One region of the Rhizobium sp. 01T437 genome, then DNA from elsewhere that is predicted to be linked to it. Evidence: predicted binding sites of a transcription regulator. Region 1 holds the regulator's gene; each other region holds the start of a gene.
The links. The regulator PhoB, encoded in region 1, activates phosphate uptake and scavenging genes when phosphate is short. The targets are predictions, from matches to a motif close to TGTCATNNANCTGTCAT.

Region 1 (5,960 bases):
GCGAAAGTGGCATCCGTCAGGCGCTTGGCAAGCTTCTCCTGTCCCGGCACCTCATAGATATTGGAGAGATGCCAGACCTTGTCAGCCTGATCCTTGAGAGCGGCCACAACGTGCGGATTGCTATGCCCCACGGAGGTAACGGCAACGCCCGCGCCGAAATCCAGATATCGCTCGCCCGTTTCGGTGATCAGCCACACGCCCTCGCCTCGCTCGAACCGCAGCGGGGCACGAGAATAGGTATCATAAAGCGGCGAGGCTTCAGCCATGGCGCAATCTCCTGGTCAGGCTCTAAGGCAACGGACTCCGGCTAAGAAAACCAGGCCCGAAAAATCAAAAATGCCGCCTTGCGGCGGCAGGGAGCACTATTTACTTTTCGCACTGCAATGTCAACAAAACTGAGGATTTAGCACATGCGTCAAGCCTCAAATCAGACTTGCAGGTCTATCAACAGCTAATGTTGCAGAAATGACTCGCCGGGGAAGCAAGTTGGGGAAAACCCCGAATTCGGATTCATCGGATTCCTGCGACTCTTGTCACAGAGTCAGGCTCACACTAGGTTAAAGTTCAATTACTAGACTGCATGCGGCGGAACTAGTCACCAAAATTGATCAGGCGTTTCTTGCTTCGGAGACTTCCGAGGCAACGGTGAGGGATTCTGCCATCACCAACGCGAAAGGTGGAGACAGGGCAATGAACTGGACAGACGAGCGTGTCGAGAAGCTCAAGAAGCTTTGGTCAGAGGGGCTGAGCGCCAGCCAGATCGCTGCGCAGCTTGGCGGAGTGAGTAGAAACGCTGTTATCGGCAAGGTTCACCGGCTCAGTCTTCCCGGCCGCGCCAAGGCCGGCGGCACGGCAACCGCTGCGCGCGCACCCAAGCGCAATACGTCGGCTCCGCGCGCCCCGAACTATGCGTCTCGCATCACCACCCGCACCGTTACCCGCCAGCAGGGCGCAACGATGCTGAAGGAAGAGATCGAGATCGAAACGGTCGAGGAAATGGAATATGTGCCGGCCAAAAACGTGGTCGTGCCGATCTCCCGCCGCCTCGGCCTGACGGAACTGACAGAGCGCACCTGCAAGTGGCCGGTCGGCGATCCGCTGAAGGACGACTTCTACTTCTGCGGTTGCGACTCCCCGGATTCCTCGCCCTATTGCAACTATCACCAGCGCCTCGCCTACCAGCCGGTCAGCGAACGCCGCAAGGCTGTCCGGGTCGCCTGACCCGCACCTTCTCAACAAATGCAGCATCCGCCGCCCCTCTTCGCTGACGCGCAGAGGGGCGTATTTTTTTAGCCGGCACAGGAGGGCTGGAAAACGGCTCCTGACCACGATCTGCCGGAGGCCGATCTCTGCCTGCCGTTCACCATGCCTGACGATGCGAACTTATGTGGCCCAACGCCACCGATGCGTTTCAGCCCTAGACCGGTATGGAACGGTGGTCATGGCGCTGTAACGCGATTTTCTGATACAGATGCGGTATTCTCGTGGAGTAGCACGGCGCAAACAGTCGCTCAGGGGTGCCAATGGAGATCGATCCAAAGCGGATGACAATGGGGTTCGTCGGGACGGGCACGATTACCGAGGCCGTCGTCACCGGATTGAGCAAGACAGCGTTTCGCGACACACCGATCGTGCTGTCACCGCGCAGCGCGAGCGTCGCCGCCCGCCTTGCGGCGGCAAACCGGAATGTGTCGATCGCTTTGGGCAACCAGGATGTTCTCGACCGATCCGATCTCGTATTTGTGGCAGTGAGGCCGCAAATTGCCGAGGAGGTGATCCGCTCGCTCCGATTTCGGCCGGGTCACCATGTCATCAGCTTTGTCGCGGCCACGCCAATGGATCAACTGCTGGCGTGGATCGATCAACCAGTTCGCCTGAGCCTGGCAATTCCACTTCCGTTCGTCGCAGATCTTCAGGGCGCGACCGCGATCTACCCGCTCGACGAGGTTTCCCACGCCCTCTTTTCGGCGCTCGGAACGGCGATCCAGGTTGAAAACAAACTTGAGTTCGAACTTCTCGCGGTGGCGAGCTGCCTGATGGCCACCTATTTCGGCATCCTGGACGAGACGTCGACCTGGCTGCAGAGCCAGGGGCTTTCGGGAACGGCTGGCGACGCCTACCTCCGTCAATTGTTTTCCGGCCTCGCCCATGCTGCCCGTTCAAAACCTGTCGCGAGTTTTGATGAACTCATCGGCGAGCATTCGACCAAGGGCGGATTGAATGAACAGGTGCTCGAAGACTTTCGCGAGTTCGGCGGCACTGCGGCTCTGCAAAAGGCTCTTGATCGAGTTCTCGCACGCATTCGTCTGTAGAAAGCAGGTTCTCTCGAGGTCCGCTTTCGGCGCCTGGTGTCGGCTTTCATAAGAAGCTCGGGGTGCCAGATAGACAAACGGGCCGCCCGGCAAGCGAGCGACCCGTCTGGACCTCCGATCACTCGGATTAAGCTTCCATGGAATATCCCGCGCCGCGGACGGTGCGGATGACATCCTGCATGTTGGAGAAGTTCAGCGCCTTACGCAGGCGGCCGACATGGACGTCGACAGTACGTTCGTCCACGTAGATATCGTGGCCCCAGACGCCATCCAGAAGCTGCGAGCGGGAGAAGACCCTGCCCGGCGACGACATCAGGAATTCGAGCAGGCGGAATTCGGTCGGGCCGAGGCGGACTTCGCGGCTCTTGCGATGAACGCGATGCGTTTCGCGATCGAGCTCGATATCACCACACTTCAGAACGGTGGAGAGAACTTCCGGGCGGGCGCGGCGCAGCATCGCCTTGACGCGGGCGACGAGTTCCGGCGTGGAGAAGGGCTTGACGACATAGTCGTCCGCGCCGGTCGAAAGACCGCGAACACGCTCGCTTTCTTCGCCGCGGGCCGTCAGCATGATGATCGGCAGACGCTCGGTTTCCGGCCGCATGCGCAGCCGGCGGCAGAGCTCGATACCGGAAACGCCCGGCAGCATCCAGTCAAGGATGAGCAGGTCCGGGGTGCGCTCCTGAAGCCGGATTTCGGCCTCGTCGCCACGGAGGATCGTATCCACCTCGAAACCTTCAGCCTCGAGGTTGTAGCGGAGAAGCACGCTCAGCGCCTCTTCATCTTCAACAACTGCAACTCTTGGGATCATGCGTGTCAGTCTCCTAATGCATGATCCTTAAACCGGGGGTGATTTAAGCAAGGGACCATGCAGGAACTCGGAATTGGCTGCACCTTTGCGCGCCCCCGCGCGGGGCGCGCATGCAATCGGCAGTTCAGGATTACTCCGTCACCGCACCAACGGTATTGGAGCTATCGTCCTTCGGACGCTCGCCCTCCGGCTGGGCGCCGGTTGCCATGTAGTAGATCGTTTCTGCGATGTTGGTCGCATGGTCGCCGATACGCTCGATGTTCTTGGCGCAGAAGAGAAGATGCGTGCAGCTCGTGATGTTGCGCGGATCTTCCATCATGTAGGTGAGGAGTTCGCGGAACAGCGAGGTGTACATCGCGTCGATCTCATCGTCGCGCTCGCGGATGGACTTGGCCTTATCAGCGGAACGCGTCGTATAGACATCGAGCACTTCCTTGAGCTGGACGAGCGCCAGTTCGGAGAGATGCTCGAGACCGCGGGCGAGCTTGCGCGGAACGCCGGTGCTCTGGACGGCGATGACGCGCTTTGCGGTGTTCTTGCCAAGGTCGCCGACGCGCTCGAGGTCGGCGGCGATGCGGATCGAACCCATGATCTCGCGAAGGTCGGAGGCCATCGGCTGGCGACGAGCAATCGTGACGATCGCCTTGTCGTTGATTTCGCGTTCCGCGTGATCAAGGATCACGTCATCGGAAATGACCTTCTGGGCGAGCGCAGTGTCACCGTTGACAAGCGCACGGACGGCCTCGCCGACCATCTGTTCGGCAAGACCACCCATCTCGGAAATGCGCCGGGACAGGAATTTCAGATCGTCATCGTAAGCGGAAAAAATATGTGTCGATGCCATGGGGCTTTGTCCTCGAAAATCGGGAAGGCTTCACATCGCCAAAATCAGCCGAACCGGCCCATGATATAATCCTGGGTGCGCGGATCGTCCGGATTGGTGAACATCTTGTCGGTATCGTTTTCCTCGACCAGGTTGCCGAGGTGGAACATGGCCGTACGCTGTGATACGCGCGCGGCCTGCTGCATGGAATGCGTCACGATGACGATGGTGTAGTTTTCACGCAGCTCGTGGATCAGCTCTTCGACCTTGGCAGTCGCGATCGGGTCGAGCGCCGAGCAGGGCTCGTCCATCAGGATGACTTCCGGGCTGACGGCAACGGCGCGTGCGATGCACAGACGCTGCTGCTGACCGCCGGAAAGGCCGGTGCCGGATTCATGCACGCGATCCTTCACCTCATTCCAGAGGCCGGCGCGCTGCAGGCTCGTCTCAACGATCTGGTCCAGGTCGGCCTTGGACTTGGCAAGGCCATGGATGCGCGGGCCGTAAGAAACGTTTTCATAAATCGTCTTCGGGAACGGATTCGGCTTCTGGAACACCATGCCGACACGGGCGCGGAGTTCGACGACGTCGATGTCAGGATCGTAGATATCATCGCTGTCGAGCGTGATCTTGCCGGTGACCCGGCAACCGTCGATCGTGTCGTTCATGCGGTTCAGCGACCGCAGGAAGGTGGACTTGCCGCAGCCCGACGGGCCGATCAGGGCGGTCACGGTGTTTTCGCGGACGTTCAGATTGACATCGAAAAGCGCGCGCTTCTCGCCGTAATAAACGGAGACATCCTGTCCGATCATCTTATACGGGACGTTGCTCATTTTCTGGTCCAGCGCCTTCTCAACTGCGGCTTCCGTCAACATGTTCATGATCTCTACTCCGTTTACCAGCGGCGCTCAAAGCGACGACGCAAGAGGATAGCTCCCATGTTCATGACGATCAGGAACAGGAGCAGGACGATAATGGCACCCGAGGTTCTTTCCACGAATGCGCGCTCGGCTTCGTTGGCCCACATGTAGACCTGAACCGGAAGTGCCGTGGAGGGATCGAGTGGACTGCTCGGCGCCTGGGCGACGAAGGCGACCATGCCGATCAGCAGCAGCGGCGCAGTTTCGCCGAGTGCATGGGCAAGGCCGATGATCGTGCCGGTCAGGATGCCGGGCATTGCAAGCGGCAGCACGTGGTGAAACACCATCTGCATCTTCGAGGCGCCGAGGCCGAGGGCAGCCGCGCGGATCGACGGCGGCACGGCGCGCAGAGCCGCACGCGTCGCGATGATGATCGTCGGCAGTGTCATCAGGGTCAGCACCAGACCACCGACCAGCGGTGCCGAACGCGGCAGGCCGGCGAAGTTGATGAAGACCGACAGGCCGAGCAGACCGTAGACGATCGACGGAACGGCGGCGAGGTTGTTGATATTGACCTCGATCAGGTCCGTCAGCTTGTTCTTCGGCGCGAATTCCTCGAGATAGATCGAGGCGGCAACGCCGATCGGCAGCGCAAGGACGAGAACGATCAGCATCAGATAGAGCGAGCCGATAAGGGCGACGCCGAGACCTGCGGCTTCCGGACGGCTGGAATTGCCGTTGACGAAGAGGCCGGTGTTGAACTGCTTGTGGAGAGCGCCGCTCGCCTTCAGCTCATTCATCCAGGCAACCTGCTTGTCGTTGACCTTGCGGTTCTTCTCATCGACCGAGAGATCGATCTGGCCTTTGTTGGCGCTGTCGATATTGGCATCCGCAAGCACCGTGACATTGACGGTCTTGCCGATGATCGACGGGTCGGCAACGACCATGTCGCGCAGCTGAATGGGCGCACCCTTGGACAGCATGGCGGATGCGTCGCGTACGTCCGGACGGCTCGACGCATTGATGTTGAGCTGCTTGACGATCGCGTCGCGCAGCAGAACCGGATAGTTGGCGGAGACCAGCACCGAAGGGTCGGTCGCACGCTTGTTGTCCGGGTCAATCGTCTTCTCGGTGAATTCGATCGGCAGGGTGAT
Region 2 (5,960 bases), on a different contig from region 1:
CTCGCTGAGCGGGTGCGGCAGCTTGCACCCGATGGCGTCGACGCGGCAATCGATGTCGCCGGCTCCGGTATCATCCCCGAACTGATCGCGATCACAGGCGATCCCGCCAACGTCCTCTCCGTCGCCGATTTCTCGGCCGAGGAGTATGGCGCGAAATTCTCGCACGGCCCGCCGAAAGAGCCGGAACGGGTCCTGGCCGATGTGGCCCGGCTCTATTCCAAAGGCCTTTTCCGCCTGCGCATAGAGCAAGCCTTTCCGCTGGAGAAGACGGCCGAAGCGCAGATCATCAGCGCCGCCGGCCGCGTCACCGGCAAACTCATCATTTCCCCATGAGTTCCCCAATGAACAAATCTGGCATGAACAAACCGCTCGTCGTCATCTTCACCGCCATCTGCCTCGATGCCGTCGGCATCGGGCTGATCTTCCCCATCCTGCCGCGCCTTCTTCAGGACGTGACGCAGACGCAGGACATCGCCTTCTATGTCGGCCTCATGACGGCGCTCTATGCCGCCATGCAGTTCGTCTTCGCCCCCGTGCTCGGCGCGCTCAGCGACACGATCGGCCGGCGTCCCGTGCTGCTGATCTCGCTTGCCGGTGCCGCGGTCAATTACGCCATCATGGCCTTTGCGCCATCCCTCACTCTGCTGCTGATCGGCCGCGCCATCGCCGGCCTTACCAGCGCCAATATGTCGGTCGCCTCGGCCTATATCACCGATATTTCACCTGCCGATCAGCGCGCGCGCCGCTTCGGCCTGTTCAACGCCATGTTCGGCGCCGGCTTCATCATCGGCCCGGTCCTTGGCGGGTTGCTCGGCGATTACTGGCTGCGCCTGCCCTTCATCGCCGCCGCCATACTCAACGCCTGCAATCTGCTGCTTGCCCTCTTCGTCCTGCCAGAATCCCGCACACCGTCTCGCCAGAAGATCGATCTCGCCACGCTGAACCCGCTGCGGCCGCTGAAATGGATCGTCTCGATGAAAGGGCTGCTGCCCATCGTGCTGGTCTATTTCGTCTTCAGCGCTGCCGGCGAATCCTACGGCACCTGCTGGGCGCTCTGGGGCTTTGACACTTTCGGCTGGAACGGCTTCTGGATCGGCCTGTCGCTCGGCGCCTTCGGCATCTGCCAGACACTCTGCCAAGCCTTCCTGCCGGGGCCGGCAACCCGCCTGCTCGGCGAGCGCTGGTCGGTCATGACAGGCATCGCCGCCGCCGCGATCGCCCTCCTGGTGATGGCACTGGCCAGCCAGGGCTGGATGATCTTCGCCATCATGCCGGTCTTCACCCTCGTCGGCATCGGCAATCCCGCCTTCCAGGCGCTTGCCACAAGAAAGGTCGCGCCCGATCGCCAAGGCGAGCTACAGGGCGTGCTCGCCTCCACCATCAGCCTCGCCTCCATCATCGCCCCGCTCGGCTTTTCATCCCTCTATTTCGTGACGCGAGAGAACTGGCCGGGCGGCATCTGGCTCTCGGTGATCGCCCTCTACGCGATCGCGGTGCCCCTGGTGCTGATGAGCACGAGAACCGTGGTGAATGTCTCGATCATCAGCGGTGAAACTCCCTAAAGAAGTTCCACACCTCAACCGCTGTCTCGATATCGTTGCTGCATCCGCCGAAACGGGGTCCGTCTACCGGATCATCATGACCGAAGCTGGTATCGGACTTGGCGAGACGGGGCCAGCAATGGCCTCCGTTTTCGATACGATACAACTGAACCCCCGTATCGGCCCGGCATCCGGACCATTGAACCAGGCTGGCGCGGGTCAGGTCATGCGGGTCGAGATGCGGCAGCGCCGTCGCATTTTCCCCGGTGCAGCCGTCGATCCGGCGCCAATATTCCGTTGTCTCCGGAACGGAAAGCAGCCTTCCGAATGAGCGGATATAGCCATCGTAACGCTGCACGTCATCACCAGTGCCGTTCACCATCATGACCGGCATGGCGTGGCCGGGCTTGCAGTCTTCGACCTGCGCTTCGTTTATCGCGCTGGCGACGGGAGCAATCGCTGATATCCTGTCCGGAAGCGCGCAGGCCAGCGTATAGGTCATCAGCGCGCCGAACGAAAAGCCCGTGGCATAGACCCTTGTGCCGTCGGCAATCCTGCGGCTCACCAGATCGTCGATCATGGTGCGGAAAAAGCCGATGTCATCGACCGGCTCGCCATTGATGACAGGCTTCCTGTTTTTGATATTCCAGGCACCGTCGATCGCTTCCGGATAAAGGGTGATGAAGTTCTCGCTGTCAGCGACAGCATCAAATCCGCTGTTTTTCTGGAAATTGGCGGCCTTGTCGTCTGACCCATACATCACGATGACAAGCGGTGCGGGGTGTCCTTCCGCTCCCTTGGGAATATGCAGGATTGCGGTGCGGTCCACGCCCTGCCACTTGTAAGTCAGGACTTCATCGGCATGAGCGGCCGTCCAGCCGAGAAGAAAAAGGAAGACGGCAAATGGCAGGCGGAGCAATGCGCGGCACATGAAACATTCCCGCTTCCTGAAGAAAATACAGCGACGAACATAAGTCATTCCGTACCACTGGCAATGATCGAAAGAAGCGACGCCTAGGGACACGATGTCGCTTCAGGCGGATCGTCGACGAGGCGCGAAGTCCGTTCCCGTCCCATCGGTTTTCAAGATCGAAAACACCCTCAGCGCTCAGGCAAGCCTGCCTGCCGCAGACCCTCGGCGGTCTGGGCCGCCCATTGCGGCACCCCCTGAAACACAGGCCTCGACAAGTAGCGCTCGATCGTAAAATGCGGCTCGATCTCCATGAGCTTGCCCGCCGCCCACCGGGCCGTCTTCATGTCGCCGCTCATGGCCGCCCAGGCCGCCATCATCCGATAGCACCAGGTCACGTCTGGATGTTTGTTGACGACCTCCCGGGCAATAGCGACGGCCTGCGAAAGGGAGCCTGCCATGGCGAGCGACAGGGCCATGCCCATGCGCATGTTGAAGGCGAGCGGATCTGCCGGGCTCAGCGTCAGCGCCCGCTCGAACCGCTCCGTCGCGCCAGTCTCGCCCTTGTAGCTTGCAACCCAGCCGTAACGCGCCCATGCCCAGGCATTGTTCGGGTCGAGCGCCAGCGCCCGTTCAAGATAGGCCGCCGCCCGCTCCTGATCGCCGCAATGGCTGAGTGCCCCGCCGACGGCCGTCAGCGCGGTCGGATCATCATCGATGGAGCCCACTGCAGCTTCGACAGACTTTAAAGCCCGCTCCAGATCCTGCTCCGGTTCCTCGGTCCAGATGTAGCCGAGGTGCTGGGCGTAGCACCATGCCAGAAATGCGTGCGCCCGGCCGTAAGCAGGGTCGATCGCGATGGCATCCTGAAGGAGTGGTATTGCCCGCTCGTTCGTCGCCTTGCTCTGGCCCCAGAGATACGGGTAGGCGCGCATGACGAGATCATAGGCGCGCAGGCTGCTGGGTGGCTTGCGCTTCGACAGCTCCGTTTCGGCACTCTGGATGGCCGGATGGATGGCGCCGGTCACCTGGGCCGCGATCCTGTCCTGAAGCTCGAATATGTCCTCGGCCGCGCCCTCATAACGCTCTGACCAGAACTGCATGCGCGTCTCGGTATCGACCAGCTGCACGGATATCCGCAGCCGCTCTCCTCCGCGCCGAACGGTGCCCTGGACCACGTAGTTGACGCCGAGCTCCCGTCCGAGGTCACGCACGTCGACGAAACGTCCCTTGTAGGTGAAAGCAGACTGGCGCGCGATGACGAAGAACTCCCGGACGCGCGAGAGCGCCGCGGTGATTTCCTCCACGACTCCATCCACGAAATACTCATCGCCCTGACCGCTGAGATTGTCGAAGGGCATGACGACGATCGACGGCTGGTCTCTGCCGAAGCGGGGCCCAGGTGATGGCGTTAGCTCTGGCCCGGCCTCCCCGCTTTCAGGCGCCTCCTGCAGCCAGTCGACCCGAAAGACGGAAATCGGCCTCGGGATATTCTTCATGGAGCGTTCGCCGAGGCTCGTCAGCGTGAACGGCACCTTGCCATAGAGATGCTCGCGTACCGACCCGGAAATGCATATGGCTGACGGCGGCGCTATCTCCTGCAGGCGCGCGGCGATATTGACGCCGTCGCCGAGCAGATCGTCACCCGACACAATGACGTCACCCAGATTGACGCCGATACGGAACTTCAGGCGGCGATCCCCGGGGATGTCTTTTGGATTGCTCGAGAGGCGTCGCTGGATTTCAACCGAGCACCTGGTAGCCTGAACAGCGCTTGCGAACTCGGCGACAAACCCGTCACCCGCAGTGCCGAAAATGCGGCCGTCATGCTCACCCACTATTTCGGCGATCTGGCTTAGGCACGCGTTGAGAGCACGAACCGTGCCCTCCTCGTCCAGCGCCGTAAGGCGGCTGAAACCGGCAACATCGGCGGAAAGGATGGCTGCGAGCTTTCGATCCACAGCAGTGATTGCTCCGGCGGCGTATCATACCGTTGGATGAATATGCGCGGATTTTGCCAAATTCATAGAGTTTTGTCGCAAAGGGGACGGATGAACGATCGCCTTTGGCATGGCGTATCGCGGCGCTCTGACACCTGCGGGGCCGAAGCAGACTGAGCTTTGAGGCGCACTGCCAAACCTGCCCCGATCCTCGCTGCCCCTGGCGTCACATATCCTTCATCGTCCCCGGTTAGGCAGGCCGAAATCCGGAGACTGCCCATGGATTCGACCGCACAACCGAACCGCCCAAAGATCGCCGAAACCGTCATCCAACCGACCGCTACCCTCAGGGATTCCAGCATCGGCAAATACTGCGAGATCCTGGAGAATACCTCGCTGCACACGGTCGAACTCGGAGATTATTCCTATCTGGGGCAGCGCTGCATCGTCGGCGATGCCTCGATCGGGAAATTCTGCGCCATCGCCGCGGAAGTCAGGATCGGCGCACCCAATCACCCGATGGACCGCCCGTCCATGCACCGCTTCACCTATTGCCCGGAATATTACTCCGCAGACGCCGCGCGCGATCACTCCTTCTCCGCCGAGCGAAAGGCGGACCGCGCCATCATCGGCAATGACGTCTGGATCGGCCACGGCGTCATCGTGCTTCCGGGTGTGACGGTTGGAGACGGCGCCGTGCTCGCGGCAGGCGCGGTGGTGACCAAGGACGTTGCGCCCTATACGATCGTCGGCGGCGTTCCCGCCAGGTTCCTGCGCGAGCGCTTCTCGCGAAACGTTGCGGAAAACCTTGCCGCGATCGCCTGGTGGGACTGGCCGTTCGAGACCATCATGGAACGGCTCGCCGATTTTCAGTCCAGCGATATCGAAGCCTTCTGCGAGCGCTGGGCCTAGTTTGGGATTTCATTGAGAGAGACAGGCGGATCATGAGCGACGAGAGACATGAGCATGAAGCGGCCTGCCACTGCGGCCGCGTCAAATTCCGGCTCCGGTTGGCGGACGAATTCAATACGATCCGCCGCTGCACCTGCTCCTACTGCCGCATGCGCGGCGCAATCGCCGTCTCGGCTGAGCTTGCGGATATCGAGTTCGTGGAGGGCGAAGACAACCTGACGCTCTATCAATTCAATACCCGCACGGCGAAGCATTATTTCTGCAAGACCTGCGGCATCTATACCCATCACCAGCGCCGCTCGAATCCGAACCAGTTCGGCATCAATGTCGCCTGCATCGAGGGCATCAGCCCCTTCGACTTTCCGGAGGTGCAGGTCATGGATGGCGTCTCCCACCCGTCCGATTCCGGCACCAAGGCGAGGGTCGCCGGCATACTTCGCTTCGAGCCGACGAAGTGAGATCATGCCGGGCGAGCGCTCTTGCCCCGGAAACGGCTCCAGCGGCATACGGCCGCCGAAATGAAACGAGGCCCAGGCATTCGCCGGGCCTCGCTGATTGAGCCGGATATGTGTCACGCTCAGCCTAGTGCGGCGTGACACGACCCCGTCAGTAGTCCCAGAAGATCGGCACCCAGCGAAAGGCTTCGCCGTCGACCGC
Region 3 (5,960 bases), 340 kb from region 1:
CTGGTCCATACCCAGTCGACGTGGATTCCGGTTCCAGGCGAAGGCGGGCATGTCGACCTCGGGCCGCGCAGCAAACGCGACTATGAGATCTTCCCGCATGTCGAAACCATCGAGGGCCGCATTTCGGCCGAGCAGATCCTGTGCGGCCGCGGCATCGTGAACCTCTACCGCGCGATCTGCGCGGCCGACGGCGTCGTGCCAACAATGAACGATCCGGCGGACATCACGTCGCATGCACTCGTCGGCAGCGACAAGGTCGCGGTCGAAACCGTTTCGCTGTTTGCCACCTATCTCGGCCGCGTAGCGGGCGACATGGCGCTCGTCTTCATGGCCCGCGGCGGCGTTTATCTCTCCGGCGGCATCTCGCAGAAGATCCTCCCGGCATTGAAAAAGCCGGAATTCCGGGCCGCGTTCGAAGACAAGGCGCCGCATTCGGCCCTACTGCGCACGATCCCGACCTATGTCGTGACGCATCCGCTGGCGGCCCTTGCCGGGCTTTCTTCCTATGCACGCATGCCAGGGAATTTCGGCGTCTCGACGGACGGTCGGCGCTGGCGGGCTTGAGCCTGTCTAGCCAAAGCTCCTTCAACTCTTTATAGAGCCCGCGCATATGTGTGCCGCGCCTGCGGCATGCAGCTCTGAGACAGGAAGCCTATTTTTGGACGCCGCCGACAGCAGAAAGCCACACGTCAACAGCGATACCGTGACCGGCATCCTGAAACGCATCATTGCGGAAAACGGCCGGGACCATCTCTGGGGCTATGTCTTCGCAATCTCCTGCCTTGTCATCATAGCGCTTTCGACGGCGTTCACGGCCTGGATCATGCGGGCGATCATTGACGAGGCCTTCGCCAACCGCCGCGCCGACGTCGTCTGGATTATCTGTCTTTCGATCTTCATCGCTTTCATGCTGCGCGGTTTTGCGAGCTACGGGCAAGGCGTTGCCCTTTCAAGGATCGGCAACGATATCGTTGCGCGCTATCAGCGACGGATCTATTCGCACCTGATGACGCTATCCGTTGGCTACTTCAACGAGTCTCGCTCCGCCCATATCGCCGCTCAGGTCAGCCAGAACGTTACCGGGATCCGCGACGTATTGAACCTTACAATAACGTCGACCGTGCGTGACCTCCTCACTTTCGTTTCGCTGATCGGCGTCATGGTCGTTCAGGATCCGCTGCTGAGCCTTGCAGTCTTCATTCTGGCGCCGCCGCTGCTCTATGCGCTGCGTTACGTTTCCAAGCGGCTGCGCTCGGCCACCCGCGAAGCGGTCGATCTCAACAGCCACGTTCTCGGCGCCATGCAGGAGACGATCCAGGGCATTTCCATCGTGAAGGCCTTCACGATGGAAGAGGCGCTGGAAAACAAGGTCAACAAGCTGATCGGCGCTGCCGAAGGCCGGGCAAACCGCATCGCGCGGCTTTCCGAGCGCACCTCGCCGCTGACGGAAAGTTTTGCCGGCTTTGCGGTCGCCAGCGTCCTTGCCTATGCCGCCTATCGCTCGATCTATCAGGGCGTGCCACCGGGCGCCTTCTTCTCCTTCGTCACTGCGCTGCTGCTCGCTTACGATCCGGCCCGGCGCCTTGCCCGCCTGCAGGTGCAGATGGAGCGCGCCATCGTCAACGCCCGGATGATCTACGAGTTGCTCGACATGGAAACGCGCCAGCGCGATCTGCCGGATGCCAAGCCGCTTGTTGTCACCGAAGCGAAGATCGAGTTCCGCAATGTCTCCTTCGCCTATGGCAATGAAAGCGTGCTTGACGGCGTGACGCTGACGGCCGAGGGCGGCAAGACGACGGCGCTCGTCGGCCCCTCGGGTGCCGGTAAATCCACCGTTATCAGCCTCATTCCTCGCTTCTACGATCCGAAGGGAGGCGAGATCCTGATCGACGGACAGGATATCGCCCATATCACCAAGCGGTCGCTGCGCCAGCAGCTCGCTTATGTCTCGCAGCAGCCCTACCTCTTCGAAGGCACGATCCGCGACAATATCCGTTACGGCCGTCCGGAAGCCACGGATGAGGATATCGAGAAGGCAGCGCGGCTTGCCTATGCGCATGACTTCATCGTCGCGCAGTCACAGGGCTACGATACGCCCGTCGGCGAAAACGGCGTGACATTGTCCGGCGGCCAGCGCCAGCGGCTGTCGATCGCCCGCGCTTTGGTGCGCAACGCGCCGATCCTGCTTCTTGACGAGGCAACCTCGGCGCTCGATACGGAATCGGAAGCAGCCGTGCAGAAGGCACTCGACGAAGCCATGACCGGCCGCACCGTTGTCGTCATCGCCCACCGGCTTTCGACCGTGGTGCGCGCCGACAAGATCATCGTGATGCAGCAGGGCCGCGTCGTCGAAGAAGGCAATCACGAGACGCTTGCGAAGGTCAGCGACGGACTTTACGCTCGCCTCAACAATCTGCAGAGGCCTTCGGCTTCTGATTCATACTGATCGGGATGACGGACTGACATGAGCGACGCTGCGATGAAACTGGTAGTGGTCGGAGCGGCGGGGCGCATGGGACAGACGCTCATTCGTCTCATCCATTCCATCGACGGCGTTGCATTGCATGCAGTGGTCGCGCGGCCGGGCTCGCCTTTCGTCGGCAAGGATGCCGGTGAAGTCGCCGGTCTCGGGGCCAATGGTGTCATCATCGGCGATGATCCCCTGGCAGCGTTCCTGCATGCCGAGGGCGTGCTGGACTTCACGTCGCCCGCCACCAGCGTGGAATTTGCCGGACTGGCGGCGCAGGCGCGCATCGTTCATGTCGTCGGCACGACCGGCTGCTCCGATGAGCACAACGCAAGGATTGCGGCCGCCTCGCGCCATGCCCGCATCGTCCAGTCGGGCAATATGAGTCTCGGGGTCAATCTGCTCAGCGTTTTCGTGCAGCAGGCGGCTCAGGCGCTCGATCCTGCCGACTGGGATATCGAAATTCTCGAAATGCACCACAAGCGCAAGGTCGACGCGCCCTCCGGAACCGCATTGCTGCTCGGCGAGGCAGCCGCAAAGGGCCGCAATATCGATCTTGCCGCGAAATCCGTGCGTGTGCGCGACGGCCATACCGGGTCGCGGGAAGCCGGCACGATCGGCTTTGCGACGCTTCGCGGCGGCTCAGTCATCGGCGAGCATTCCGTGCTCTTTGCCGGCGAAGGCGAGACCGTCACGCTTTCGCATAGCGCAACCGACCGTTCGATTTTTGCGCGCGGCGCCATCAAGGCAGCCCTTTGGGCACGCGACAAGAAACCGGGGCTCTATTCCATGCTCGACGTTCTCGGGCTTTCTTCCCATTGACCATTTCTCGGAGGCATTTTTCATGAGCGGTACCCTCGTCCTCGTTCGCCACGGCCAGAGCGACTGGAATCTCAAGAATCTCTTCACCGGCTGGAAGGATCCCGACCTGACCGAGCTCGGCATCCAGGAAGCCACGACCGGCGGCCAGGCGCTTGCCGACTACGGCATCAAGTTCGATATCGCCTTCACCTCCGCACTGGTGCGCGCGCAGCACACGCTGAAGCTTGTCCTCGACAAGGTCGGTCAGCCTGATCTCGAGACGATCCGCGATCAGGCACTCAACGAGCGCGACTACGGCGATCTCTCCGGCCTCAACAAGGACGATGCCCGTGCCAAGTGGGGCGAAGAGCAGGTGCATGTCTGGCGCCGCTCCTATGACGTTCCGCCTCCGGGCGGCGAAAGCCTGCGCGACACCGGCGCCCGCGTCTGGCCTTACTACCTCACGGAAATTCTTCCGCGCGTCCTGCGCGGCGAAAAGGTGCTGGTTGCCGCGCACGGCAATTCGCTGCGTTCGCTCGTCATGGTTCTCGACCGCCTCACCCGCGAGCAGGTTCTTTCGCTGAATCTCGCGACCGGCGTGCCCATGGTCTACAAACTGAAAGCAGATTCGACCGTCGCTTCCAAGGAAGTGCTCGGCGACATGTCCGGCGCGCACTGATCACAATCAGGCATCGATAAGGTTTGAGGCCGGGCTCGCGCCCGGCCTTTTTCGTTTTCAGTTCTCGATGGTGAACTGGACGCGGTCTGCCGCGAAACGGCTGATCGAATATTGGACCGGCACGCCGTCCAGATCGGTATTCATCGCCTTGGTGATCAGCAGCACGGCGCCCGGCGTCAGCTCCAGATCGGCAATGTCGCCGGAATCTGCGTGGGCGGCGGTGATCTCGGTCGTGGCGCGCACATAGTCCGAGAGGCCGAGTGCGGCGAAAGTCTTGGTGACGGACTCGGTCTGGCGATAGATCTCGACGAGGCCGGGAAACCGCGCGGCCGGAAACCAGCTCGTGCCGCGTGCGACAGGCCGCCTGTCCGCATCCCGCACCGTTTCCAGCCGAATGACCGGCGTGCCCGGTTCGATGCGAAGCCAGCGGGCCACTTCGGCGTTGGCTGCCTCTTCCGCATGGCCGAGCAGGAGCGAGTGCGTCTCGCGCGCCTGATCGCCCAGACCATCGGTAAAGCGGGTGCGGCGGCTGATCGGAAAATTCAGGCGCTCCTTGCGCTCGATCAGCGTGCCGCGGCCCTGCACCGCGCGTACGATGCCTTCCTGGGCAAGTGCTGCAAGCGCGCTGCGGACGGTATGCCTGTTGACGCCGAACTGAAGCGCCAGAACGGTCTCAGGCGGCACCATGCCCGTTTCGTCATAGGCTCCGCTGCTGATCGCCTCGCGGATCCTGTCGGCGATCTGCCGCCAGAGCGCCACGCCCGTCTGCCGTTGCACCTGCTTCATGCCTGCCATTACACCCCTGCCAGCTCATCTTCGACCCGAATTCATCTTCAGGCTCGGCCAATTTTGGACGTGTCGTGTCACACGCTTGTCACCTCGCCGATTTAGGGATAGGTATAGCTTGTATGGTTGTCTATATCAATAGACATTTAGAGGAAAAAACGATGACGGCAGCAGAGAAGACAGACGCTGCGGCGCAGACAGACAACGGGCGCAAACGCACCGTCGACCTGCTGGCCCGCGCTGAAACACAGGAATTGCTGGCGGCGTGGGATGCGCTTGCCGAAAAGCCCGTCGCCCAGCCGGTGCGCGGCCCGGAAACGGGCCTCGTCATGGTTCGCGGCCGCATCGGCGGCGGCGGTTCGCCCTTCAATCTCGGCGAAGTCACGGTGACGCGCGCGACGGTGCGCCTTGCCTCCGGCTCTGTCGGCCATGCGCAGGCGCTCGGTACTGACAGAGAGAAGGCCCGCCTTTCGGCGATCTTCGATGCCCTCTGGCAGGAGGAGGCTACCAAGGGTTTCGTCGAGGATAGACTGCTGTCGCCGGTCGCAAAGCGGATCGCCGACGAGGCAAATCGCAAGGCCGAGGAGACGGCTGCGACCCGCGTCGATTTCTTCACCATGGTGCGGGGAGACAACTGATGAGCGCCAAGACCGATGTTCTGACCGGCGGCTTTGCCGAGCCGGTATTCGAGGCCCAGAGCGTATTCAAGATGCTGATGGACGGCATGGCCCGGCCCGGCACGATCCAGAGCGTAGCAGCCGATGTGACGGCGCCCGCACCGCTCGGCATTGCCGCCGGCGCGATCGGCTTGACGCTCTGCGACCACGACACGCCCGTCTGGCTTTCGTCCGGACTTGCCAGGTCGGCGATCCCGGAATGGCTTGGCTTCCACACCGGCGCACCGCTGACGGCCGAGAAGGCCGAGGCGCGCTTCGCCTTCGTCGAGGCCGGTACGATGCTTTCCACCTTCGGCCTGTTTGCCGCCGGCACGCAGGAATATCCCGACCGTTCGACAACGGTGGTGATCGAGCTTGCCGACCTCGAAGGCGGGCGCCGCCTGGCGCTGATGGGTCCGGGCATCCAGAGCGTGACCGAGATCGCGCCTGTCGGCCTGCCGGAAACGTTCCTGCGCCTGTGGACTGAGAACCGCGCCCTCTTCCCGCGCGGCATCGACATCGTGCTGACGGCAGGCAAGCGTTTCCTCTGCCTGCCGCGCACCACCAAGAT
Region 4 (5,960 bases), on a different contig from region 1:
GCATGCCATAGGCGATGCCGTCGAACAGGATTGTCAGCATGAGACCTCACCGCATCCAGGCGGCGGAATTGCTTCCGCCGCCTGTTCCAAAGGCTTACTTGGCAGCCGTATTCGGATCGTGGATCTTCGGGTAAGTCGCGAACTCGACATTGTAGAGCTCGCCATTCTTCTCCTTGACCTCGCGCATATAGATGTCCTGCACGATGTCGCGGGTATCAGGATCGATGGTGATAGGCCCGCGCGGGCTGACGAATTCCATGCCCTTCATGGCGTCGACAAGCTTCGTGCCATCAGTATCGCCGCCGGTCTTTTCGAGCGCTGCATAGGCGACATGCATCGCGTCATAACCGCCGACGGACATGAAGTTCGGGCGCATATTTTTGTTGGCCTTGCGAACTTCGGCAACGAAGGCCTTGTTTTCCGGGCTGTCGTGATCGGTCGAATAGAAGTGGCCGGTGATGACGCCCTTGGCGGCCGGTCCCATGCCGTTCAGGAGATCGTCATCGGTGACGTCGCCGGTGGCGATCAGCTTGATGCCGGCATCGGCCAGGCCGCGATCGATGAACTGCTTCATGAAGATCGCGCCGACGCCCGAGGGTACGAAGACGAAGAGGGCGTCCGGCTTGGCATCGCGCACACGCTGAAGGAAGGGCGCAAAATCAGGGTTCTGCAGGGGAACGCGGAGTGCTTCAACAACCGTGCCCCCTTCTTTCTTGAACTGGTCGGTAAAGCCCTTTTCGATGTCGATGCCCGGACCGTAATCGGTCACCAGCGTGACGACCCGCTTCAGATTGTTCTGGACGGCCCAGGTGGCAACCGGAACGGCGGATTGTGGACCGCCCATAGAGGTGCGCACGAAATAGGGCGACTGCTTCATGATGGCCGAGGTCGTGGCCGAGGTGATGATCGCCGGAACCTTCGCCTGGTTGAGAACCGGGGCGACACCCATGGCAAGCGGTGTCAGGCCGAAACCGACCAGCATCTTGACGCCATCATTGACGACGAGTTCCTGGGCGATGCGGCGGGTCTGGTCGGCAGTGCCGGCATCATCACGCAGGACGAGCTCGACCTTCTTGCCTGCAACCGTATCGCCGTTGATTGCCATGTATGCGCGAGCGCCGGCCTCGACCTGGCGTCCGGTTGAGGCGAAAGGGCCGGTCATCGGCAGGATCACGCCGATCTTGACTGTTTCCTGTGCAAATGCAGGCGCTCCGGCGAGTGTGGCGAGCGCAGCGCCAGCTACGAATAGTCTTCTTGAAAACGAAACCATGTATACTCCTCCCAATGTTGTGCACCATATCTCTCTCCCGGAGATATGCCCGCGACCTGAGCGTTTTCCCTCGCTCCTCCGAAGAAAACGCCGCCGTCGCGAAAATTGCTCAGCAAGTCCAATGTATACATAAAACTTGACATGGCACAAGCCGCGGCCATCTGTAGAACCAGTCGATCGCGACCGCCGGGACGACCATGAAAGGCGGGGCAAGCCGGTGTTTCGGCCTTATAATTTTGCGTTTTGCCAAAGCAAATTTTCGATCGTCGCAACTCTGTCATATAGCTATGGCGAGAACGTGCTTTATCGAGCGAATTGAACAGGGAGCGTGCCATGATCGAAAACACTGAGCTCGACCGTATCAAGAACGAGATTGCAGACAGCTTCGATGAAGAGCTGGAAATGCAGATGGAGGAGGACCGGCTCGACGAGCTGGTCGCCGAGGGCATGTCCGGTCCGGCCGAACAGACGCTCGAACGCAAGCTCTATTTCCGAGAGCTTTTCCGCCTGCAGCATGAACTTGTCCGCCTTCAGGACTGGGTCCACTACAAGAAGCTCAAGGTCGTCGTGCTCTTCGAAGGCCGCGATTCCGCCGGCAAGGGCGGCGCGATCAAGCGCGTGACCCAGCGCCTCAACCCGCGCGTCTGCCGCGTCGTGGCACTTCCGGCGCCGACCGAGCGCGAGCGGAACCAGTGGTATTTCCAGCGCTATACTCCGCATCTGCCGTCGGCAGGCGAAATGGTGCTCTTCGACCGCAGCTGGTACAACCGCGCCGGTGTCGAGCGCGTCATGGGCTTCTGCACCAAGGATGAACTGGAAGAGTTTTTCCGCTCTGTGCCTGAGTTCGAACGCATGTTGGTGCGTTCCGGCATCATCCTCATCAAATACTGGTTCTCCATCACTGACGAGGAGCAGGAATTCCGCTTCAACATGCGTATCCACGATCCGCTGAAGCAGTGGAAGCTTTCGCCCATGGACCTGCAGAGCCGCGTCCACTGGGAGGAATATACCAAGGCCAAGGAAGAGATGCTGGACCGTACGCATATCGATGAAGCGCCGTGGTGGGTCGTTCAGGCCGTGGACAAGAAGCGGGCGCGTCTGAACTGCATCGCGCATCTGCTGAGCCAGATCCCCTACGAGGACGTACCGAAGGAAGAGATCGTACTTCCCGAGCGCGTGCGTCACGAAGATTATCAGCGTATCCCGGTTCCGCCGGAACTCTACGTTCCCGAAGTCTACTGATTTCTTGGAGCCGCTGCAGGTTCTGCCGGCAGCGGCTCTTTTTTGGCATGTCGTTATCGCAAAACCGCTTCACACTTTTGCGCGACATGCTTCAATGCGCCGATTGCTGCTTGGCGCGCGCGACGATCTGCGTCGGATTGACGAATTGCAGCGCGATGATGAGCCAGAACAGCGTCGTCACCATATAGATCACCGCCATCGCATCGATCGACTGGCTGGCTCGTACGCCGGAAGCAAAGACCGCGTAATAAAGAGAGACGACAAGCGTCTGGGTCTGCGGTCCGGCGATGAGGAAGGTCAGCTCGAACATGGCAAGCGTGCGCACCAGAACGAGCAGCAACGCGGCCAGCATGCCGGGCAGCAAGAGCGGCAGCAGAATACGGATGAAGAGGCTGGTCGTACCGGCGCCGAAGACGCGGGCGGCTGCCTCGATGCGCGGATCGATCTGCTCGATGAAGGGGATCATGACGAGCACGACGAAGGGGAAGGACGGCACGAGGTTGATCAGAACCACGCCCCAGAAGGTGCCGCCGAGCCCGAGCTGGTAGAGCACGGTTGCCAGCGGAATGCCGTAGGTCAGCGGTGGGATCAACAGCGGCAGCAGGAACAAGAGGATGATGGCGCGCTTGCCCGGGAAATCGCGCCGCGCCAGTGCATAGGCCGTCAATACGCCCAGAATGCCCGAGATGATGACGACGACAAAGGCCATCTCGAAGGTGACGATGACGACGCTGGAAAGCTGGAACTCGCTCCAGGCGCTGAAATACCAACGATCCGTCCAGCCGCGTGGCAGCCATGTGCCGAGCCAGCGTGTGGCGAAAGAGTTGACGATCACGGCCGCGATGACCGCAAGCAGGTTGAGGACAAAGAGGGTCGCGAGCGCCCAGACGGCGATGCGCCAGATCTTCGAGGTAAGGCCCTGGTCACGGATCATGGCTCAGCCTTTCGTGCCGCCGGCCGGGCCGCGGTAGAAGAACGAACGCGCGCCGAGGATGGCGACGACAACAATGAGCTCGACGCCACCCATGATCAGGGCGATCGCCGTGCCGTAGGAATGGTCATACTGCTCGAAAGCAGCCTGATAGGCTGCAATCGAGATGACGCGTGTCGGACCGGCCGGCGCGCCGAGCAGGACGGCCGATGGGAAAACGGCGAAAGCCTGCACGAAGGAAAGGCAGAAGGTCACGGCAAGGCCAGGCACCAGGAGCGGCAGGAAGACGCGCGTAAAGCGCTGGCGCGCATTGGCGCCGAGCGTGGCGGCGGCCTGCTCGATCGCCGGGTCGATACCGGTGATATAGGACAGCGTCAGCAGGAAGGCGAAGGGGAAGCCGGTGATCAGCAGCGAGGCGAAGACGCCCCAGTAGTTGTTGGTGAGCTTGACCGGCGAATCCAGGATGCCGAACAGGATGAGCGTCTCGTTGAACCAGCCGCGCGGGCCGAGAAAAGTCAGCAGACCATCAGCGACGAAGACGGTGCCGAGCGTGATCGGCAGCACGAGGATCGTCGTCAGCAGACGTTGCCGGCGCATCAGCCGGACGCGAAAGGCAACGGGGACTGCGAAGGCGAGGTTCACGATGGTGACAGGCAAGGCCAGCCACATGGTGTTGGCGATCGTGCCGTACTGGAACTGGTCCGAGAAGAACTTCGCGTAATTTTCATACCAGACACCGCCATCCTTCGGCATCAGCGAATCCGCGACGCCGTAGACGAAGGGATAAATGAAGAGCGCGATCATGAAGAAGAGGCCCGGCAGAACGAGCAGCGTCGTGCCGTCGAGGCCTTGTGCGGCAAGCCGGGTTTTCAGCGAGGGGGCGCCGTTCATGCCGGTGAGCCTTTGAAGAGCAGAGAACGGCCTGCGACCGGCTGCAGGGTGGTGGCAGAGCCACGCGGCAAGGCATCGTCGGAGCGGAAATAGAGCTCCGATCCGTCGGCCGAGCGGGCCATGCCGAAGAAGGCGCGGCCGCGATACTCGGTGCTCGCGACGATGACGGGAATGCCGTCGGCGGTGGCAACGAGATCTTCCGGGCGCACTGAGAGTACAGCGGCATCGCCGACTTTCAACGTGTCGCGCATGGTGCCGGTCAGCCGTGCGCCGGCGGCTTCGATTTCCGCCTCAGTGCCGGACACGGAGACGACGCGACCGGGAATGCGGGTGCGGAAGCCCATGAAATCGGCAACATTGAGATTGACCGGTCGCTGGTAGAGATCCTGCGGCGTGCCGATCTGCTGAATATGGCCCTGGCTCATGACGACGATACGGTCGGCAAGCGAAAGTGCCTCATCCTGGTCGTGTGTGACATAGATGGTGGTCGAGCCGATCTGATCGTGGATGCCGCGAATTTCGGCCCGCATTTCCAAACGCAGCTTGGCGTCGAGGTTGGACAGCGGCTCATCCATCAGGACGATCGGCGGGCGAATGACGATAGCGCGGGCGATCGCGACGCGCTGCTGCTGGCCGCCAGAGAGCTGGCCAGGCAGCTTGTCCGCCTGGCTTTCGAGGCGCACCAGCGCCAGCGCATCGATGACGCGCTTGTCGGCCTCGGCGCCGCGAATGCCTTGCATGGCAAGGCCGAAGCCGACATTCTTGCGCACGCTCATATGCGGGAAGAGGGCGTAGCTCTGGAAGACCATGCCGAAGCCGCGCTTTTCCGGCTCCAATTGGTCGATGCGGTTGCCGCCGAGGCGGATCTCGCCGCCGGTAAGGCCAAGCAGGCCGGCAATGCAGTTCAGCGCCGTGGATTTGCCGCAGCCGGAGGGTCCGAGAAGTGCGATGAATTCGCCGGGTTCAATCGTGAGATCGATGCCATCGAGGGCGTTATAGGCGCCGAAGGATCGCTTGATGCCATCAAGCTCAAGGCGCGCATTCTTCCGCGAAGACAGCGTTGCTGCGTTTTGAACCGGCAAAGTCAATGCAATCTCCATTTATCGGCAATCATAGCCGTTAGAAATCCGGCGTCAGGATGCCCGGCGCCGGTTCATTTCTGTCAAAAAGGATCAGCCCTTCTTGGCGCCGATCTTTTCGTCCCAGATGCGGAAGGCCTGGACGAGCTGCTTGGGTTCCAGCGGCACTTCCAGAGGGCTGCCGGCGATCCAGTCGGCATATTCCGGCCGGCCGAATTCCTTGATGGTTTCCTGGCTTTCTGCCGGCGCCATCTCGAGCGTGACATCCTTCACCGCCGGGCCGGGATAGAAGTAGCCGGCGTCATAGGCGATCGCCTGCTGTTGCGGCTGATAGATGAAGTTCAGCACATCGAGCAGAACGCCGATCTTTTCGTCGGAAACGCCTTTCGGAATCGCCGCATAGTGAGCGTCGGTGACCCAGTGGAAGCCTTCGAGCTTACCAACCTTGGCTTCCTCGGGAACGATGCCGAGCGCGCGCGGGTTGATGTCCCAACCGGTGGTCGTGGCGACGATGTCGCGCGTGCCTTCGCCGAGTTCCTTGAAGACC

Region 2: the regulator PhoB is predicted to act here: its motif matches at 4,616-4,632, upstream of AC1DM5_RS23505 (DapH/DapD/GlmU-related protein).
Region 3: the regulator PhoB is predicted to act here: its motif matches at 4,809-4,825, upstream of phnF (phosphonate metabolism transcriptional regulator PhnF).
Region 4: the regulator PhoB is predicted to act here: its motif matches at 1,535-1,551, upstream of ppk2 (polyphosphate kinase 2).

What each region holds. Positions count from the first base shown of each region.
Region 1 is NZ_JBFTPM010000006.1:129,936-135,895, forward strand. It holds gene AC1DM5_RS13675 (acetylornithine transaminase) at 1-266, opposite strand, end outside; gene AC1DM5_RS13680 (GcrA family cell cycle regulator) at 691-1,221, shown strand; gene AC1DM5_RS13685 (pyrroline-5-carboxylate reductase) at 1,524-2,312, shown strand; gene phoB (phosphate regulon transcriptional regulator PhoB) at 2,440-3,123, opposite strand; gene phoU (phosphate signaling complex protein PhoU) at 3,254-3,967, opposite strand; gene pstB (phosphate ABC transporter ATP-binding protein PstB) at 4,012-4,827, opposite strand; gene pstA (phosphate ABC transporter permease PstA) at 4,842-5,960, opposite strand, start outside.
Region 2 is NZ_JBFTPM010000011.1:186,880-192,839, forward strand. It holds gene AC1DM5_RS23485 (NADP-dependent oxidoreductase) at 1-333, shown strand, start outside; gene AC1DM5_RS23490 (TCR/Tet family MFS transporter) at 357-1,562, shown strand; gene AC1DM5_RS23495 (CE1 family esterase) at 1,543-2,472, opposite strand; gene AC1DM5_RS23500 (adenylate/guanylate cyclase domain-containing protein) at 2,643-4,412, opposite strand; gene AC1DM5_RS23505 (DapH/DapD/GlmU-related protein) at 4,671-5,303, shown strand; gene AC1DM5_RS23510 (GFA family protein) at 5,336-5,761, shown strand; gene AC1DM5_RS23515 (MBL fold metallo-hydrolase) at 5,910-5,960, opposite strand, start outside.
Region 3 is NZ_JBFTPM010000006.1:473,566-479,525, forward strand. It holds gene AC1DM5_RS15420 (glucokinase) at 1-564, shown strand, start outside; gene AC1DM5_RS15425 (ABC transporter ATP-binding protein) at 659-2,446, shown strand; gene dapB (4-hydroxy-tetrahydrodipicolinate reductase) at 2,465-3,289, shown strand; gene AC1DM5_RS15435 (2,3-bisphosphoglycerate-dependent phosphoglycerate mutase) at 3,312-3,947, shown strand; gene phnF (phosphonate metabolism transcriptional regulator PhnF) at 4,005-4,742, opposite strand; gene phnG (phosphonate C-P lyase system protein PhnG) at 4,895-5,371, shown strand; gene phnH (phosphonate C-P lyase system protein PhnH) at 5,371-5,960, shown strand, end outside.
Region 4 is NZ_JBFTPM010000002.1:92,552-98,511, forward strand. It holds gene AC1DM5_RS03885 (branched-chain amino acid ABC transporter permease) at 1-40, opposite strand, end outside; gene AC1DM5_RS03890 (ABC transporter substrate-binding protein) at 95-1,270, opposite strand; gene ppk2 (polyphosphate kinase 2) at 1,604-2,512, shown strand; gene AC1DM5_RS03900 (ABC transporter permease) at 2,604-3,446, opposite strand; gene AC1DM5_RS03905 (ABC transporter permease) at 3,450-4,334, opposite strand; gene AC1DM5_RS03910 (ABC transporter ATP-binding protein) at 4,331-5,434, opposite strand; gene AC1DM5_RS03915 (extracellular solute-binding protein) at 5,507-5,960, opposite strand, start outside.